2 regions of the Clostridium sp. B9 genome follow, and region 2 is predicted to be linked to the other one. Evidence: predicted binding sites of a transcription regulator. Region 2 holds the regulator's gene; the other holds the start of a gene.

Region 1 (10,692 bases), 260 kb from region 2:
AACAAGCTGATAATGATGAAATCTACATCTTAGCTAAAGATTTAGCACCTAAAGTTTTAGGAGAAGGATTCGAGATAGTTAAAGAGTTCAAAGGTGAAGAATTATTAGGAATGGAATATGAGCAATTATTACCATTCGTAACACCAACTGAAGGAAAAGCTTTCGTAGTTGTTCATGGTGACTACGTAACTTTATCAGATGGTACAGGAATCGTTCATATAGCTCCTGCTTATGGAGAAGACGATAACTTAATTGGAAAGCAAAATGGATTAGCATTCTTAAACTTAGTTGACTTAAGTGGTAACTTTGTTAAAGAAGTAACTCCATGGGCTGGAAAATTCGTTAAGAAATGTGACCAACAAATAGTTGATTACTTAAAAGAAGAAAATAAATTATTCAAAGCTGAAAGACATACTCACTCATACCCACATTGCTGGAGATGTGATACACCGCTTCTTTACTATCCAAAAGAGAGCTGGTTTGTTGCAATGTCAACATTAAGAGACAAACTTTTAGCTAACAATGATAAGATAAATTGGTACCCAGATAACATTAAGAACGGAAGATTTGGTAAGTTCTTAGAGAATGTTATAGATTGGGGTATCTCAAGAGATAGATACTGGGGAACACCACTTCCAATATGGGAATGTGAATGTGGACACAGAGAATGTATCGGAAGTATTGAAGAATTAAAAGCTAAAGGAATAAATGTTCCTGATGGTATAGAGCTTCATAAACCATACATTGATAAAGTTCATTTAAATTGTCCTCACTGTAATAAAGAGATGAAGAGAACAGCAGAGGTTATTGACTGTTGGTTTGACTCAGGATCAATGCCATTTGCACAACTTCACTACCCATTTGAGAACAAAGAATTATTCGATGAAAACTACCCAGCTCAATTCATATCAGAAGCTGTTGACCAAACAAGAGGATGGTTCTACACAATGTTAGCAATATCAACTGCTATATTTGATAGAAATCCGTTTGAAAACTGTATAGTTTTAGGTCATGTTCTTGATGGTAAAGGCTTAAAGATGTCAAAATCTAAGGGTAATGCAGTAGATCCATTTGAAGTACTTGATTCACAAGGTGCAGATGCTACTAGATGGCATTTCTACACAGCGAGTGCTCCATGGTTACCAACTAGATTCTCAATAAATGATGTTGCTGAGACTCAAAGAAAGTTCTTAAGCACATTATGGAATGTTTACTCATTCTACGTTTTATATGCAGACTTAGATAAGTTCAACCCATTAGATTATAAAGATTTCGTATCAGACAATGTAATGGATAAGTGGATAATGTCAAAACTTAATACTTTAATTAAGGATGTAGATAACCACTTAGAAAACTACAGAATTACTCAAGCTGCTTTAGAAATTGAAGAGTTCACAGATGAGTTATCAAACTGGTATGTAAGAAGAAACAGATCAAGATACTGGTCAGAAGAGTTAACTGATGATAAGATAGGTGCTTACACTACTTTATACAGAGTATTAGTTACTCTATGTAAAGTTGCTGCTCCATTCGTACCATTTATAACTGAAGAAATCTACCAAAACTTAGTTGTTAACCTAGATAAAGATGCTTTAGAAAGTATCCACTTAGGAACATGGCCAGAAGTTGATGAAAAGGCTATAGACAAGAAGTTAGAAGAGAAAATGGACTTAGCTTACAGAATAGTTAAGCTTGGTAGAAGTGCTAGAAATGGTGCTAACATCAAGAATAGACAGCCACTTTCAAAAATGCTTCTTTCAACAACTGAGCTTCCTGACTATTATGGAGACATAATTAAAGATGAGTTAAATATCAAGGAAGTTGAATTAGGAGCTGACCTTTCTAAGTATGTTAACTTTGAAATTAAGCCTAATTTACCTGTTTTAGGAAGAGTTTACGGTAAGTTAATACCTGCTATAAGAAAAGAAATAGCTTCAAGAGACCAAATGGAATTAGCTCAAAAAATCCAAAATGGTGGAACAGAGGTTATCACTATAGATGGAAATGAAATAGAGTTAAATGCTGAAAGCTTACTTGTAACAATGCAAGGATTAGAAGGATTCGCATTTGCTGGAGAAGGTTCAGTTGGTGTTGTTTTAGATACAACTATCACTCCAGAGTTAAGAGAAGAAGGTCATGTAAGAGAAATGATATCAAAAATCCAAAACATGAGAAAAGAAAGTGGATTTGAGGTTGCTGATAAAATAACTCTTTATGTTGCTGATAATGATATGCTTATAGATGTAATCAAGAAATTTGAAGATGTTATAAAGAAAGAAACTTTAACTGAAGAAATTGTTTATAATGGAGAAGCTGATTACTCAGAAGCTAAAATTAACGGTGAATTATTAAAAATGGCTGTTCAAAAAAGAGCTTAATTTAAATAAAAAAAGAAGGTAAGAAATTACCTTCTTTTTCTTTTATCTCTGTTTTAAATAATAATCTTATGTAAAAAATTATTTAGTCCAAAGGTCTTTCGGCACCTTCATTAACTAACTTTGAGAAACCGCCCATCATATTATAAAGATTTTCAAAGCCGTTATCCTCTAAAATTTCACAAGCTTGCATACTTCTTGAACCTCTTCTACAGTAAACAAGAATTGGAGATTCTTCATACCCATCAAGTTCATCTAAGTCAAAAAGAAGTTTACCAAGTGGAATAAGTTTAGCATTTTTTATATGACCATCAAATTCATATTCCTCTTCAGTTCTTACATCTAATATTAATAAATCTTTATTTTCTTCTATCAATTTAATTGATTCTGTTATATCTATATCTTTATACATTTAAGTTTGCCTCCTAATAAGTTTTTAATGTTATTATAATATTACATAAGTATGGTTAACCTATGACTAATAATATATTTGATTATACAACATAATTGTGAAATTGTAGAAAATTTAAAGGATTTAATGAGTTTTTGCATTGAATTAATACTTGAATTTTATTACAATTATTAATAAGAAAACGTTTTTAAATTAAAAAAGTTAAAAGGAATTTAAGCAAATTACACAAATATACATAAATTCCTTGTATAAATGTAAAGTTATCATTATAATATTGAAGTACTAAGATAATAGATAGGTAATAAAGTTAAGTATAGGAGTTGAGTTAGATGGCTGCTTCAATTAAAGACGTTGCTAGAGAAGCCGGAGTATCAATAGCAACAGTTTCAAGAGTATTAAATGACATAGACGTTGTAAACGAAGAAACTAAGAAAAAAGTAGTAGAAGCTATAAAAAAATTAGGGTATAGACCTAATATAGTTGCAAGAAGTTTAAAAACACATAGAACAAGAACTATAGGTATATTAGTGCCTGATATATCAAATCAGATGTATCCTGAGATAGTTAGAGGTGCTGAAGACGTAGCAAACATTTACAAATATAATGTTATGTTATGTAATTCAGATTTAGACTTAGAAAAAGAAAAAGAGTATTTAAGAGTACTTAAAGAAAAAATGGTTGATGGAGTTCTTTATATGAGTTCATCACTAGGAGAAGAAACTTTAAATCTAATAAATGAATTAGATTTAAAAACAGTTTTAGTAGAGAATGATGAGCAAAATGGCAAATTCCCAAGTGTAACAATAGATAATGAAAAAGCTACATATGAGGCTACAAAGCATTTAATAGATAAAGACATGAAGAATATAGCTTTCATTGGAGTTGAAGGTGACTTAAATAACGCTTGGGGTAAAAGATTCCAAGGTTATAAGGCTGCATTAGCTGAAGCTGGAATAGAATTCAATGAAGAATTAACATATTTCAAAAACTTAAAGGTTAAAACAGGATATGATGCTATTTTAGCAATGCTTGAAAAAGGACAGAAGATAGAGGGTGTAATCTGTGCTTCTGACGAAATAGCTATGGGAGCTATAAATGCTTTAAGAGATAAAGGAATAAAGGTTCCTGAAGAAGTTAGTGTTATAGGATTCAATGACATTGACTTAGCTCATGTATTCTATCCAAAATTAACTACTGTATCACAACCAATGTATGATATGGGATCAATAGCTATGAGAATGTTAATTAAAATAATAAACAACAAGCCTTTAGAGCAAGATCATTTCGTTTTAGAACATGATTTAGTTAAAAGAGATAGTTGTAAGTAATTAATGCATAAAAAATGCATAATCATTAGGTAACATAATATAAAATTATGTTACCTTTTTTTATACAAAAAATAGGGGTATTTTAATAAGGGGGATAATATGGGAAATAAAAAGAAGATGATAGTTATATCTTTAATTCTACTTACTTTGCTCGGTATATACTTTGGAAAAAATTATATTGAAGAACGAAGAGATAAATCTAGTGAAGAAACTAATGTTATTACAAATTTAGAGGATGCTAAAAGTGGAATTCCTACACTTATAATGTTTAAGACAGATACTTGTCCATATTGCGTTGAAATGCAAGAAGAAATAAGTATAGTTGCTAATAAGTATCCTGGTAAGTTTAATGTTTATTATGCTAGGTTAGAGGAAGAGAAGAACTTAGAATTAGCATATAAATATGGTGCATATGTAGTTCCTACAACAGTATTCTTAGACAAAGACGGTAGTGAGTTTTACACTCATCAAGGTCTTATGAGGTCTAATGATATAGAAAATGTAATAAAATCTTTGGGGGTATAAAATCCTATGGAGTTTTTAGCATATTTTAATCAAGTTATTTCAGATAATACTATTTTAGCAGTAATATTATCATTCTTTGCTGGCGTAGTTGCGTCATTTAGTCCTTGTACATTATCATCTATTCCTTTATTAATAGGATATGTTCAAGGAAATGGAGTTAAGGACGATAAGAAAGCCTTAAGATATTCAATAATTTTCTCTATTGGAATAGCTTTAACATTTACTAGTATAGGAGTTATTACAGCTATTATAGGAAAAGCTTTTTTAGGAGCGGGGAAGTTCTGGTATATAATCCTTGCTTTAATAATGATTGTTTCGGGTCTTCAAGTAATGAATATAATAAATATTTTTGGAGATAAAAAAGATGCTTGTAAAATACCAAAGAAGAGAGAAGGTTTTTTAGAGGTGTTTTTCTTAGGAATAGTAAGTGGAGTTTTGGCTTCACCTTGTGCAACACCAATAATGGCGGCTATAATAGCATTTATTGCAGCAAGTGGAAACTTACCATTAGGGGTTATAATGCTTCTTATGTATTCAATGGGACATAGTATTTTAATAATACTTACAGGAACATCATTTGGTTTTGTGGAGAAAATAGCTTATTCAGAAAAAGGACAAAAGGTAGGAAATATATTAAAGAATATATTAGGTGTGATAATTATTTTAGTAGGATTCTATCTTTTCTATTTAGGGGCATAAACAATTTTAAACCAAATAAGTAGAAAGTGTTAAATTAAAATGAACTCAATCAAAATAGTTGTTAAATTTGATATTATCTATATTAATAACTATTTTTTATTGGGAGGAACGTATGAAAAAAAACATAAGAAATAAGATGTCAGTTGGACAATTCATAAAATCAACATTTAATATAATTAAAAGTAATTTACTTGATATAGTTTTTATATCTGTACTCTTTGCAATACCAGCAATACTAATAGGAAGGATAGGAATATTAAGTTTCCTTAGTATATTCTGTTCAGGATTTTCAGCAATAGCTATAATAAAGCTTGTTAATAGTTTTGCTAGAGGAACTAAGCTTACTTGGGTTGAGACAATTAAAGAATCCTTTAAAAATCCAATATTCCCATTAGGTGTATTCATAATTCAAACTTTTGTAGTAAGTTTTGGATCTGGAATATTTGCACCATTAGGAATAGTGTTACAAGTCTTTTTCATATTAGCTATGCAGATTGCAGTAGTTGAAGATAGTACAGTAGTTAATAGTATAAAGAGAAGTTTTGATTTAATAAAAAATAATTTCTTAGATGTATTGTTAAAGCAGTTCGTTTTAGTTATGATACTAAACCTTATTACAATGGCTTTAGCTATGTTCTTAAATCAAAGCATTCCTGCTATAATAATATTTACGTTAATATTAAATATTGCATTAAGCTTTAATTTAGTAGCTGGAAATGTAATTTATAGAGATTTAAGCACTAATTAGTATATAAAGACTAAAAGTAGAGATTTACTTTTAGTCTTTTTTAATTGAAAATATGTCTGACTAAAAATTAAATATTAATGTATAATAGACTAATGCATATATTTAAGAAATGTTGATTCAAAGGAGGAGAGGATTATGAAAGATCAGAAATTATTAGGGGAAGAATCAGAAATAAAGCTTTTACTTAAATACTCTGTACCTGCAATTATAGGGATGCTTGTAAATGCACTTTATAATATTGTAGATAGAATGTTTATTGGACATATACCAGAAGTAGGTCCACTTGCCATAACTGGTGTTGGAATAACAATGCCTATTATGTCTATACTACTTGGTTTTGGAATGCTTATAGGAATAGGAGCTACAGCAAATATATCCATAAAGTTTGGACAAAACAATAGAAAAGATGCAGAGAAGATTTTAGGAAACTCTGTAATATTAATTGCAATAATATCATTAATATTAACAGCTGTAGGTATTATATTTGCAAATAACATATTGAACTTATTTGGAGCTAGTGAATCAACAATTTTTTATGCTAAGGAATATATAAATGTAATACTTCTTGGGACAATATTCAATTTAATGTCATTCTCTTTATATAGTACAATAAGAGCAGACGGTAATCCAAAGATGTCAGCAGCTATAATGATTTTAGGATGTATTATAAATGTTATATTAGATGCTGTATTTATATTTGTACTTAATTGGGGAATTAAAGGTGCTGCATGGGCTACAGTAATTTCTCAAATAGTTACTACAGTAATAATGCTTTATTACTATACTTTAGGTTCTTCAAATCTTAAATTGAAATTTGAAACTTTTAAATTAGAGTGGAGATTAGTAAAGATAATTTTAGCAATAGGAGTTGCACCATTTTCAATGCAAATGGCAGCAAGTGCTGTTCAGATAATAGCTAACAATGCTTTGAAAACATATGGTGGAGATTTAGCCATAGGCGCTATGGCAGCAATATCATCTATATCAATGATATTCTTGATGCCTATCTTTGGAATAAACCAAGGATCACAGCCTATAATAGGATATAATTATGGAGCTAAGCAGTATCATAGGGCTCAAAAAACAGTTAAGCTAGCTATAATAGCAGCTACTGTAATATTAGTTATTGGTGGAATACTAATTCAAACATTCCCAGAAGTAGCAATAAGTATGTTCAATGCAGATCCTCAGTTATTAGATATTGGAGTTCCAGGATTAAGAATTTACTTATTAATGATGCCTATAATAGGAATACCTATAGTTGGTTCAAACTACTTCCAATCAATAGGCAAAGCAAAGCTTGCAATGTTCTTAAGCTTATTAAGACAAGTTATTCTTTTAATACCACTTACAATCATATTACCTAGAGTAGCAGGATTAGGATTAATAGGAGTATGGTTAGCAGGTACAACATCAGACTTTTTATCAACTGTTATTACAGCATTATTTATGGTAAAAGAGTTTAGAAGAGAAGATGGAATAGAAGAGACAGAAGAAGCAATATAATAAAAAAAGCTGAGTTTAGAATTTTCTAAGCTCAGCTTTTCTATTTATATAATACCTTCATCTTTTAATAAATCTTCAAGTTTTCTTACTTTCTCTGTTAACGTAACGAATTTTTGTTTTATAGCATCTTTTGATAAATCTTCTATTTGACCTTCTAATTCTTCAACTGTTTTTAAAACCTCATCTATATCTTGTTGAGCTAATTTTAAGTTATTTTCGTTCATATAAATTCTCCTTTGAAGTAAATTCGTTCTTTGTAGTTTTATGGTAACACTACTATTCTATCTATGCAAGGCATATATTATACAGAAATTACTTATGATTTGGGAGGAGAGATGATTAATTATATATGGTTTGCAATTATAGCTTCAGGGTTGATTTTTAGCATAGTGACAGGCCAGGGAGAGTTGATTACAAAGGGCTTAACGGAATCTTCGGAAGGTGCAGTAAAGTTTATTATTTCCTTAGTTGGAATCATGTGTTTCTGGTGTGGAGTTATGAAAATCGCAGAGAAAAGTGGATTAACTTCAAAGGTAGCTAAGCTTTTAAATCCTATATTAAGGAAGTTGTTTAAAGAAAGTGCACATAGTGATGAAGCTATGGGAGCGATTGTCATGAATCTTACAGCTAATATGTTTGGTTTATCAAATGCTGCAACTCCTCTTGGAATAAAGGCAATGATTGAATTAAATAAGATTAATAAAGAAACCGATGGAAAAGCATCAAATGACATGGCTTTGTTCCTAGTTATAAATGCTGCATGTATTCAGTTAATACCATCTACAGTAATATCTATAAGAGCAGCAGCTGGATCAAGTGAGCCTGCTAGCATTATAATTCCAGCAATAATATGTACATTTATAGCATGTTGTGTAGGCGTTGCTTGTTGCAAAATACTACAAAGATATTTTTAAGGAGGGAAAAGCTTGTTTGTAAATAACATAATTCCAATAATATTTCTTTTAATTGTTCTATATGGAATGTTTAAAGGAAGAAAAGTTTATGAATGGTTTTTAGAGGGTGCAAAAGAAGGACTAACAGTATGTTTGAAGATTTTCCCTGCTTTATTAGCTATGATGATTGCAATAAGAATATTTAAGGATGCTAATTTACTTAATTTATTAAATGATTTTATGGAACCCTTTGTTTCGTTTATAGGCCTACCAAAAGATGTTGTACCTTTAGTTCTTATAAAACCTTTATCAGGAAGTGGAGCATTAGGTGTATATACTGAATTAATAAATACATTAGGACCAGATACAAGAGAAGGATTAATATCATCTGTAATAATGGGAGGAACAGAAACTATATTTTACACAATAACAGTTTATTTTGGAGCAGTAGGAATAAAAAAGATAAGACATACATTTTGGGCTGCATTTATGGCTGATTTAACAGCCATAATTATGGCTGTATTAATAGTAAGTATATTTTTTGGTCTATAGCTGAATAAAATAACAAAAATATAGCAATATAATACTAAAGAAAGTGATGAACAAAAGAGGATTTAATTTTAATATGAATATGATACAGAAATAATCCAAAAAATTACAGAAATCGTTTAACTAAAATGTAAATCTTTAAAGTTGATAAAAAAATCACAAAATAGTTAAAAAAATAACGAATTTTTGTCGATAAAATGTAAAAAATGTAAGAAAATGTCTGGATTTCATCTTTGAAAGATGATATTATAATCTCGTAAGGTTGGTAAACAACTTTGCAATGAAGTATGAAAAGCTTACAAATGAAAAAAATTACAAAAAATAATGAAAAAATATCACTAAATGGAATATTATTAAAGTTAAAAACTTAACTAAAACGCTTTTAATTAAATTTTACATATATTATGAAAAAATATTAGAAACTAATCTAAATGAGGTGGGTATCATGAAAGTAACAAACGTAGATGAATTAATGCTTAGATTAGAGAAAGTAAGAGCAGCTCAAAAAGAGTTCTCAAAATTCTCACAAGAGCAAGTAGATGAGATATTTAGACAAGCAGCAGTAGCAGCTAATAATGAAAGAATCAGATTAGCTAAAATGGCAGTTGAAGAGTCAGGAATGGGAATCGTTGAAGATAAAGTTATCAAAAACCATTTCGCTGCTGAATACATATACAACAAATACAAGGATGAAAAAACTTGTGGAATAATAGAAAAAGATGAATCATTCGGTATCACAAAAGTGGCTGAGCCAATCGGAGTTGTAGCAGCAATCGTTCCTACTACAAACCCAACATCAACAGCTATATTCAAAGCTTTAATATCATTAAAGACTAGAAACGCTGTATTCTTCTCACCACACCCAAGAGCTAAAAACTCAACAATAGAAGCAGCAAGAGTTGTTTTAGAAGCAGCAGTTAAAGCTGGAGCTCCTAAGGATATAATCGGATGGATAGATGAGCCATCAGTTGAAATGTCACAAGTATTAATGGCAGAAGCTGATATCATACTAGCTACTGGTGGTCCAGGAATGGTTAAAGCCGCTTACTCATCAGGTAAACCAGCTATCGGAGTTGGAGCAGGTAATACACCAGCTATCATAGATGAAACTGCTCACTTAAAAATGGCAGTAAACTCAATATTATTATCAAAAACTTTCGATAACGGAGTTATCTGTGCATCAGAGCAAACTGTATTAGTTGTTGATGAAGTTTACGATGAAGTAAGAAAAGAGTTCGCTGACAGAGGAGCTTACTTCTTAAAAGATAAAGAAATAGATAAAGTAAGAAAAACAATTTTAATAAACGGTAACTTAAATGCTAACATAGTTGGTCAATCAGCATGGAAAATAGCTGATATGGCTGGTGTTAAAGTTCCAAAAGACACTAAAGTTTTAATAGGTGAAGTTGAATCAGTTGAATTAGAAGAGCCATTCTCACACGAGAAATTATCACCAGTATTAGGAATGTACAGAGTTGCTAACTTCGAAGAAGCTTTAGTTAAAGCTGAAAGATTAGTTGAACTTGGTGGATTTGGTCATACTTCAGTTTTATATACAGATAGAATGAAGTCACAAGACAGAATCATGAAATTTGGTGCTACTATGAAAACTGGTAGAACAATAATCAACATGCCATCAACTCAAGGAGCAATCGGA
Region 2 (10,692 bases):
TTGAACTTCTGAAGTTCCCTCATAAATTTCAGTTATCTTAGCATCTCTCATCATTCTTTCAACTGGGTATTCCTTAGTATATCCATATCCACCGAATAATTGAACTGCCTTAGTTGTTACTTCCATAGCTACGTCAGCAGCAAATAATTTAGCTCTTGCAGCGTCTACTGAATATGGTTTACCCTCTTCTTTTAAGCAAGCTGCTTTATATACTAAAAATCTTGCAGCTTCGATTTTAACATCCATTTCTGCAACCATCCATTGTAATCCTTGGAATGCAGATAATGATCTACCAAACTGTTTTCTTTCCTTCATGTAAGCGATAGCCTCTTCAAAAGCACCTTCTGCTATACCTAATGCTTGAGCAGCGATACCAATTCTACCACCATCTAGAGTTTTCATTGCAATTCCAAATCCTTTTCCTTCTCTTCCGATTAAGTTTTCTTTTGGAACTATACAATTTTCCATGATTAACTCAGTTGTTGAAGAAGCTCTTATACCCATTTTGTCTTCTAATTTACCAATTGAGAATCCTGGGAACCCTTTTTCAACTATGAAAGCTGAAATTCCTCTTGTTCCTTGACTCTTATCAGTCATAGCAAAGATTATGAAAGTATCAGCAACCCCACCGTTTGTTATGAAGATTTTACTTCCGTTTAAGATGTAATTATCTCCTTCTAATACAGCTGTAGTTTGTTGTCCTGCAGCATCTGTACCAGCTCCTGGCTCAGTTAAACCGAAAGCTCCTAACTTCTCACCTTTAGCAAGTGGAGTTAAGTATTTTTCTTTTTGTGCTGGAGTACCAAACTGGTCTATTAATGAAGCACATAATGAAGTATGAGCTGATAATATAACCCCTGTAGTACCACAAACTTTTGATAATTCTTCAACAGCTAAGATATAAGATAAAGTATCTCCACCAGCTCCTCCGAATTCTTTCTTAAAAGGAATTCCCATCATTCCTAGTTTAGCCATCTTCTTAACATTCTCCATTGGGAATCTTTCTGTTTCATCTATCTCTGCAGCGATTGGCTTAACTTCATTTTGTGCAAATTCTCTAACCATTTGCTTAACTAATTCTTGTTCTCTTGTTAATTGAAAGTTCATCTTTAATTACCCTCCTTAAATTCACACAACCATTTTTTATTTCAAAAAATTATTTGTTTTTAAAATTCTTTTCTCTTCTTTCCACAAAAGCACTCATACCCTCTTTTTGGTCTTCTGTAGAAAAACATTTTCCAAAGTCTTCAGCTTCAACAACTATAGCTGAATCTATATCAACTTGCATTCCTCTATCAATAGCATCTTTACATAACTTAACAGCTATTGGAGCATTTGCAGCTATTTTATTAGCCATAGTCATAGCTTCATCCATTAAAGTTTCTGGTTCAACAACCTTATTTACTAGACCAATTCTTAAAGCTTCATCAGCTTTTATTATGTCGCCTGTGTAGATAAGTTCTTTAGCTTTACCCATACCAACTATTCTTGGTAATCTTTGTGTTCCACCAAATCCAGGAGTAATTCCTAGACCTACCTCAGGTTGTGCAAATTTAGCTTTTGAACTTGCAATTCTTATATCACAAGCCATTGATATTTCACATCCACCACCTAAAGCGAATCCATTTATAGCAGCAATAACTGGCTTGTCTAATTTTTCTAATCTTCTAAATACTTTATTACCTAAAAGTCCAAACTCTTTACCCTGTTCTTCGTTTAAATCTTTCATTTCTGCGATGTCTGCACCTGCAACAAAAGCTTTTTCACCTGCTCCTGTTAAAATAACTACATATACATCATTGTCATTCTCAATATGCTCTATTGCAGTATTTAAATCCTTTAATGTTTCAGAATTTAATGCATTTAAAGCTTTAGGTCTGTTAATTGTTAAAATTCCAATGTTTCCTTCTTTTTCAAAGATTACATTATTTAATTCCATTGTATTTCCTCCCTTATACCATAGTAAATGTATGGTTTTAAATCGTTTAACAACTAATTAACTAACAAATTTAAATTTTCAATACTAAAAATAGTATTGCTTCACCCCTATTTTTATTACAAAAAACCATTTTATTGTTAATTTTGTAACAAACAAAGGTAAAAAAATAGTTGAAGCACTAATGCACTTCAACTAAATTATAAAACTTAATAGCAAATATTTCAATATATTATTTGTATTTTTTTCGAAATATCCTAATTTTTTTCCATATTTACAAGTTATTCTATGATAATTTCACTCTATTTTTCATTACTATGATTTAAAAGATATACTAAAGTCATCATACTTTCACTTAAATGAACATTCTCTACAGTTACCTCTTTTGGCACTTCTAAATCTATAGGAGCAAAGTTCCATATACCTTTAATTCCACCCTCAACAAGTTCATCACAAACCTTTTGAGCATTAGCTCTTGGTACACAAATTATTCCTATTTCTACGTCATTTTCTCTTACAAATGGAGTAAGTTCTTCTATATCTTTTATCTCAACATCTCTTATTTTTATTCCAAACATTCTTGGATTCGCATCAAAAATACCTTTTAATTTAAATCCTAATTTATCAAAACTATTATAATTTGCAATAGCCTGACCTATGTTACCAGCCCCGATTATAACAGTGTTATAGTCTCTTGTAAGACCTAATATACTTCCAATGTTATTATATAATTCTTTAACATTGTATCCATATCCCTGTTGGCCAAAATCTCCAAAACAATTAAGATCTTGTCTTATCTGTGATGCAGTGAATCCAATCTTCTCACTTAACTCTTTTGAAGATATTCTATCAACATCATTTTCCATTAATTCTTGTAGATATCTATGGTACTTAGGTAATCTTTTTATAACGGCCATAGATATACCTTTTTTCTTTTCCATTTTAATAGCACCTCTTTCTAAAGTTCATCTTTTTTTTAAAAAAGCAATTACTTTTTAGACTGTATTTCAAACTTAAATGATAAAATTACAAATTTAGCCTTCTAAAATATTACCATACCCTAAAAAGTTTGTCTATATTTTAACATTCTTTTGGTTTCACTATCAAAAATATATGTATTTAAGTGTATTTCTTATATTTTTTACCAATTTTATCATATTAAATTAATATAATTAAATCATATTAATTTATCACTACTTAACGCTTTTAATAAATTTTAACAAAAAAAATAAGGCTTGCGTGGCTAAAACCCTACGTGCACACAAGCCTATTTAAACATTTCATAATGTTTAATATAAAAGTTTAAGGGAATTATTTACAATCTATACCCTATGCCTGAAAGTATTCTTACCATGTAATGATATCAAAAAAACCTATCTCTGTCAACAACTTTAGACAAATTTCACGCTTCTTAATTATTGTTTTTTAATATTCTACTTGAGTTTAATATAGCTATTAATGTAACACCTACATCTCCAAATACAGCTTCCCACATATTAGCCATACCTAGTGCTCCGAATATTAATATTATAACCTTAACTGTTAACGCGAATATAATATTTTGCCATACAATTTTGTTTGTTCTCTTAGCGATTTTTATTGCTTTTATTATCTTACTTGGTTCATCATCCATTATTACAACATCTGCTGCTTCTATTGCTGCATCTGATCCTACACCACCCATAGCTATACCTATATCAGCTCTAGCTAACACTGGTGCATCATTTATTCCATCACCAACAAAGGCAATCTTTTTATCCTTACTCTTATTATTAAATAGCTCTTCAAGCTTTTCAACTTTATCTTGAGGTAATAAATTACAATAAGCTTTGTCAATACCTAGCTCTCTTGCTACGTTATCTCCAACTTTCTCATTATCACCTGTTAGCATAACAGTTTGCTTAACTCCAACCTTCTTTAACCCACTTATTGCTTCTTTAGCATCATCTTTTATTTCATCAGCAATAACAATATAACCTAGTTCTGATTTTTCATTTGCGATATAAATTACTGTTCCAATTTCATCAATCTTAGTGGTATTTATGTTATTCATCTTCATTAACTTCTCATTACCAGCAAAGACTGTGCTACCATCAATATTAACTCTTAATCCCTTGCCTGGAATTTCTTCATAGTTTGATATTAATGACTTATCTATAGTTTTATCAAAAGCTTTAACAACTGATTTTGCAATTGGATGGTTTGAATAGTATTCAGCATATGCTCCTAATTCTAATAATTCTTCATTACTTAATTTGCTTGTGCTCTCTGCTTTTTTAACTTTAAATGTACCTTTTGTTAGTGTACCAGTTTTATCAAAAACTATACTCTCAATATTATTTAAAGCCTCTAAGTAGTTACTACCTTTTACTAAGATACCATTTTTAGAAGCAGAACCTATTCCACCAAAGTATCCTAAAGGAATTGAAACTACTAATGCACAAGGACAAGAAACAACTAAGAATATTAATGCTCTTCCTACCCATTCAGATAAGCTTGCCCCACTTATTAATAGAGGTGGTAAGAAAGCAAGTGCTAGTGCTGAAAATACCACTACTGGTGTATAGTATCTTGCAAACTTAGTTATAAATTGTTCAGTTGGTGCTTTTTTGTTTCCAGCATTCTCAACCAAATCTAATATCTTCGAAACTGTTGATTCTCCAAAATTCTTTGTAACCTTTATCTTTAACAATCCACTTCTATTTATTGAACCAGCCAATACTTCATCATTTTTTTCAACTTCTTTTGGTAAAGACTCACCAGTTAAAGCTGATACATCTAATGCTCCCTCTCCTGATAGAACAATACCATCTAGCGGTATCTTTTCACCAGCTCTTACAACTATTATTGATCCTACTGAAACACTTTCTGGAGAAACTTTTTTCTCTTCACCTGTAAGACTAATTATATTAGCATAGTCTGGTCTTATATTCATTAAATCTGATATTGATGTTCTTGATCTATTAACAGCATAATCTTGAAACATTTCTCCTATTTCATAGAATAACATTACTGCTACCCCTTCTGGGAACTCTCCAATAGCAAATGCTCCTATTGTTGCTATACTCATTAAGAAGTTTTCATCAAAAACTTGTCCTCTTAAGATATTTTTAAATGCTCTTAATAAGACTTCTCCACCTGCTAAAATATATGCCACTCCAAATATTGCAAGCTCATATCCTTTATCTAAATTAACTATCATACCTATTATAAATAATGCAATGGCTGCACCTAGTCTTATTAATTCTTTTTTATCTATTCCGAATTTATTATTTGATTTTTCTTCATTATGGCTATGACCATGGTCATGCCCGTGTTCATGTTCATCATGACAAGAACATGCACCCTTTGAATTCTTCATCTTATTTTTCTCAGATTCTTTTAGAACTTTTACATCTGGTTCTAAATCTAAAACAATCTTTCTTACTTTTCCTTCAAGAACCTCCTCTTGAATACCATCTTTCGGAGTTATTAGAAGAAGCTTAGTTGAAAAATTTAAAATTGCTTCATCAACTTCATTCAATTTATTTACTTTGTCTTCAATTTTGCCAGCACATCCAGCACAATTTAATCCTTCTAAGTAAAGTTTCATGTCTTTCATGCTTATCCCTCCTTTACTCTAATACATGATCTAATCCTTCATTAAAAATGTGTTTTACATGGTCATCAGCTAGGGAATAAAATACTACTTTCCCTTCTCTTCTAAACTTTACTAGTCTTGCTTGTTTTAAAACTCTTAATTGATGTGATACTGCTGATTGACTTACGCCTAATAATTCTGCCATATCACATACACACATTTCTCCCTCAAATAAAGCATATAATATCTTTATTCTAGTAGAATCACCAAAAACCTTAAAAACTTCTGCTAAATCATATAAAACTTCTTCCTTTGGTAAATGTGCCTTCACTTTATTTACTATATCTTCATGCACAATTGAACAATTACAACTCTCTATTTTATTACTGCTCATATTTTAAACTCCTAATTTTAATATTATCATATGAACAAATGCTCATATGTTCACTTTCATTATATGTCTGTCCACAAAAAAATGCAACCAAAAAAAGCTAAACTAATTTATAAAATTTTATAATCAGTTTAGCTTTTCTTTAATTATCTAAAAAAATCTCTATTCTTTTTAAAATTTCTTCTTCTCCAACAACTAAAATATTGTCCTCTTCTTTAAAAACTAAATATGGTCCTGGAGAAATAACAAGTTCTCCTTTTCTTCTTATAGCAACTATAGTTGCTCCTGTTTCCTGCCAAAACTTAGTTTCAGAAATACTTTTTCCTATAAGCTCACATTCTTTAGGTAATTCTATCTCTATAGGAGTTAATGGATTTGTATATCTAAGCCTATTAGAATAATCCACAATCTTATCAATCATATCTCCTATATTCTTTTCAATAACTTTTTTTTCTTCCATCAATGATTCAATATCATGTTTTAAAGAAGTTACACTTTCAATAGAATGAAATCTATTTATAAAATCATAAGCATTATCTTTCGATAAAATAATAACCCCACTACCTTTACTAGATTCCACAACTTCCATATCTTCTAATAGCTTTACAGCTTTTCTAACTGTCTCTGGTGATACATTATACTTACTTGCTAGTGTTGATCTACCATGTATCTTATCTCCAACTTTTATATCATCATTATATATTCTGCCTGCAATATCTAAAGCTATTTGCTTGTATATAGGCTCATTAACTTTACAATCCATCATATACCCTTTCCCTTTAATGTATTAGTTACATAGTTAATTTTATTCTAACATATTAAACACCAAAAGGAAATATTTGTATTAAGCAGTAGCTCCTATATATACTGACTGAGTATTTATAGCAATTGAATCATTTATATATTTTATTATACTTCTACATGCAAAATAAGCATATTGCATATCATTAGCATAACTTTCATTCATCTTATAAGCCTTATGTGCTTCCTTTAAAAAGTGCTCAACGGACATATTTCCCCATACATCATATTGATCTCTACAAGGAATATAAGTTTTAGCAAAACTAGCTAATTCTTTTTCATACTTAACATGTTTATTCATGCTATGTTTAAATTCCCACCTCTCACTATGTGGAATGCAGAAAAAGTCACATATAAAATGACAAATCACTCCTAATTCTTGACTAAATCTACTTACTGAAAATTTCTTTTTAAAATCTAGCAGACTTAAAGATGCTAGTTTTTTTATCTTATTAACAATCATATCGAAAGATTCATCTAGGTAATGTTTCTTTAATTTATATTTTGAAACCATATCAGGCTTCACATTTCCATATATGAAATTCTTCTCGTTTATTTTAAAATCTACTTTAACGTCTCTCAATATATTTTGTGCAATAAGAACATGTGTGTTCATTAACATATCTATTACCTCTAATCCCTTTTAAAAAAGTTTCTTATTAATATGATATATCATATTAATTAAAAGTATATTACAAATCAACCTACAATTTATTAATTTATTATTAATTAATAATCCTTAAATATCTCGCTTTAATAAAAATTTTTTTAATCCTCAGGAAATAAAAAGCCCCTAAATATATGATTAAATTTAAAACATCATATGTTTAGGGTACCATTAATCTTAATAGTTGTATTGACCTACATTTTCACAAAACCTTATATCTAAAACATCATCTGATAAGGTCTTTTTATATGAGCATAAAAACTCATTTAACTCTGTATCTTGAAGATTTATTGTCTTTGGACTAGTTATAAGAACTTTTTCTTTTTCTAAAATTAACTCTATATCATTTTTATCATTTTTAATTGAATATGTAGTAACTGCTGTTGTTTTTACTTTTCCTTGATATTTTTCTTGGAAGCTAAGAGTTTTTCTTAAGTTCTCATAGTCGCCTCCTTGAATTCCTAAGCTACTCATATCTATACCTAAGTTCTTCATTTGACCTTCAATATCACCCATATCAAAGCCATATCTCTTAAGCATTTCTGTTTGAATATTTAAAAACTTTTCCTGAGAAATATTGTTCTCATTCATGTATTTAGTTATCTCTCTTGAAAGTTCCATCATACTCATTTGCCCTTGAGCTACTGAGTAGTATAAATCATAAATATATGATTCAAAATTATCTATATCTTTATCTCTTGCCTTGTTCTTTAATTCATTAAAATCAACAATTCTATCACTCATAAAACAATACCTCCGTAAAGTTCAAATTTATATTATTACTATAATATCATAAAATATAATTGTGTCTACTACTTTAAAAGTCTAAACTATTAAAAACTTTTTTTAAGTCAATTTCTAAATCTTTAAACACTATACTTTTATAAAACTCATCACTTCTGAACGAATTTGCTAAATAGTAAAACCCAAATTCATTCAATCTATATTGCTGTATTGATCCTTCTTGATAAACCAAATTATATTCTCTTATCCCTGCATTAGAATACAATTCCATTTTTATAACTGTATCTAAAGAAGCATTACTAGGAGAAACAACTTCAAATATTATACTTGGTATTTCTAAAAATGACTGACCTAATCGTTTATATGACTCATTTTCTTTTCTACATATAACAAAAATATCTGGCTTAACCCTATCATCTCCAAGTATAACTTCTATTTGTTCTGAAAAAACATCACAAGGTTTAGCTACAAGATAATCATATATTCTAGCATTGATTCTAGTTACTATTTTATTGTGTTTAATTGATGAGAATGATTTAGCAAAAACATATCCATCTATATATTCTAATGGTATATCACTTACTTTTTCCATCTCTAAAAATTCATTCAAAGTACATCTTGTATTCAAACTCTTCACAGCCATTTTCACAACTCCTCCTCTTAGAAATTATTCTCTAAAATTTAGTCTATTATAACACATTTTACAAATTTAAAGTTGATGTATAAAAATTTAATTAAAAAGACCTACAACTATGTATTATTTACATATAGTTGTAGGTCTTTTTTTACATAAGCTTAATTAGGCTTACAAATAATCTTTAAATTCCTTCTTACCACTAATAGAATTTAATAGGTGTTTAATTTCTTGATCTCTTCCTTTATCCATAACCAAAATAACATCTCCGGCATCAACTAATACTAAATCTTTTATTCCAAAACCTATTATTAATTTATCTTTTCCAAAAACTGAACAATTCTCACATTCTTCTAAAAAGACATTTTTTGAAGTTCTATTATTACCATTAGGCTCTAAGAATCTACTGAGAGCTGAGAATGTGCCAATATCATCCCAAGAAAAATCACACTTTATAACAAAGGATCTTCTTGTTTTTTGCATTACTCCAAAATCTATTGATATTCCATCAATTAAAGAGTATTGCTCTTTTATCACATCTTCCTCATCCTCTTCTCCAATGTGTTGATATATTTCCATTAAACATTTATACATCTTAGGAATATACTTCTCTATCTCTCTCAATATAACATCAGCTCTAAATATGAACATTCCACTATTCCATAAATAAGTCCCCTTTAACAAGAAGTCTTTTGCAACTTCTAAGTTAGGTTTCTCTGTAAACCTTGCTATCTTGAAGGTAGGAATGCTTCCATTAGTTCTGTCACCCATTTCTATATAGCCATAACCTGTTTCTGGTCTAGTTGGCTCTATACCTATGGTTATAATAGATCTCTTCTTATCCGCAATCTCTACGGCTTGTTCAAGAGTTTTGAGATAACTTTTATCTCCTTCTATATAATGGTCTGAAGGCAGTACAATCATAACTGCATCCTTATCCTTCTTCAAAAGCTTTGCAGCAGAAAGACCTATGCAGGTTGCAGTTTCTTTATTAGCAGGTTCGGTAAAGATGTTTTCTTTTCTTATATCATTTAGCTCAGTTCTTATTTTGTCTTCATATTCTTTATTTGTTACTACGTAAATATTATCTCTCTCAATTAGAGGTCTAATCCTATCCACAGTATTAGCTAAAAAACTCTTTCCATTGCTTTGAACACTTAGAAATTGTTTTGGGTTTGATCCTCTAGAAAGTGGATATAACCTAGTCCCCTTTCCTCCTGCTAAGATTAATGAGTAAAGCATTATGCCTTCAACTCCGTTAATTGTTATAGTCTATTTTATGTAAAAAAAGTTCAATATGTGAGTACAAAAAAAATTTAAGACATTACTACAAAATTTTCTAAACTATGTAATAATGCCTTAAAAACACTCATATTAATTTAATTGCAAGCTTATAAAAAACTAGTTTTCGAAACCATTATTCTCAGAAACTTCTTTTATCCATCTACCTGATTTCTTGATAGTTTTCTTTTGAGTTTCTAAGTCTAAAGCTATAAATCCATATCTATTCTTATACGAATTTAACCATGACCAACAATCAATTGGAGTCCATAAGTGATATCCAACGCAGTTTGAGCCTTCTCCCATTGCTTTATGAAGCCACTCTAAATGCTCTATTATAAATTCAATTCTATAATCATCTTCTACTATTCCATCAGCATTTTTAAACTTCTCTTCACCTTCAACACCCATTCCATTTTCTGAAATGAACCATTTTATATTTCCATAGTTCTCTTGAACATTTTTAGCTATATCATAGATTGCCTTAGGGTATATCTCCCATCCTCTATGTGGATTCATTCTCTTTCCTGGCATATCATAATTATCAAAATATATTTCTGGTGCCCAAGTTTCTCCTACATATTTCTCATCTCTAGCCTTAACTCTTCTTGGTTGATAGTAGTTTACTCCTAGGAAATCAACAGTATTATTTTTTATA

What was found. The regulator Rex, encoded in region 2, represses fermentation and respiration genes when NADH is low (regulators of the CRP and FNR family bind a similar motif). The targets are predictions, from matches to a motif close to ATTGTTAANNNNTTAACAAT.
Region 1: a site for Rex is predicted at 9,199-9,218, ahead of adhE (bifunctional acetaldehyde-CoA/alcohol dehydrogenase). Genes of this name have one in related genera too.

What each region holds. Positions count from the first base shown of each region.
Region 1 covers NZ_JBNWKA010000003.1:3,777,546-3,788,237, reverse strand. The annotation lists gene ileS (isoleucine--tRNA ligase) at 1-2,378, shown strand, start outside; gene ACQZHJ_RS17140 (rhodanese-like domain-containing protein) at 2,461-2,787, opposite strand; gene ACQZHJ_RS17135 (LacI family DNA-binding transcriptional regulator) at 3,117-4,115, shown strand; gene ACQZHJ_RS17130 (thioredoxin fold domain-containing protein) at 4,215-4,640, shown strand; gene ACQZHJ_RS17125 (cytochrome c biogenesis CcdA family protein) at 4,647-5,339, shown strand; gene ACQZHJ_RS17120 (hypothetical protein) at 5,452-6,087, shown strand; gene ACQZHJ_RS17115 (MATE family efflux transporter) at 6,223-7,593, shown strand; gene ACQZHJ_RS17110 (hypothetical protein) at 7,638-7,817, opposite strand; gene ACQZHJ_RS17105 (nucleoside recognition domain-containing protein) at 7,929-8,507, shown strand; gene ACQZHJ_RS17100 (spore maturation protein) at 8,520-9,038, shown strand; gene adhE (bifunctional acetaldehyde-CoA/alcohol dehydrogenase) at 9,481-10,692, shown strand, end outside.
Region 2 covers NZ_JBNWKA010000003.1:3,517,476-3,528,167, forward strand. The annotation lists gene ACQZHJ_RS15775 (acyl-CoA dehydrogenase) at 1-1,107, opposite strand, end outside; gene ACQZHJ_RS15780 (short-chain-enoyl-CoA hydratase) at 1,157-1,939, opposite strand; gene ACQZHJ_RS15785 (redox-sensing transcriptional repressor Rex) at 2,239-2,877, opposite strand; gene ACQZHJ_RS15790 (heavy metal translocating P-type ATPase) at 3,348-5,537, opposite strand; gene ACQZHJ_RS15795 (ArsR/SmtB family transcription factor) at 5,551-5,910, opposite strand; gene ACQZHJ_RS15800 (TrkA C-terminal domain-containing protein) at 6,050-6,670, opposite strand; gene ACQZHJ_RS15805 (zinc dependent phospholipase C family protein) at 6,752-7,330, opposite strand; gene ACQZHJ_RS15810 (DUF3867 domain-containing protein) at 7,553-8,119, opposite strand; gene ACQZHJ_RS15815 (Uma2 family endonuclease) at 8,193-8,762, opposite strand; gene ACQZHJ_RS15820 (mannose-1-phosphate guanylyltransferase) at 8,925-9,995, opposite strand; gene ACQZHJ_RS15825 (glycoside hydrolase family 1 protein) at 10,155-10,692, opposite strand, start outside.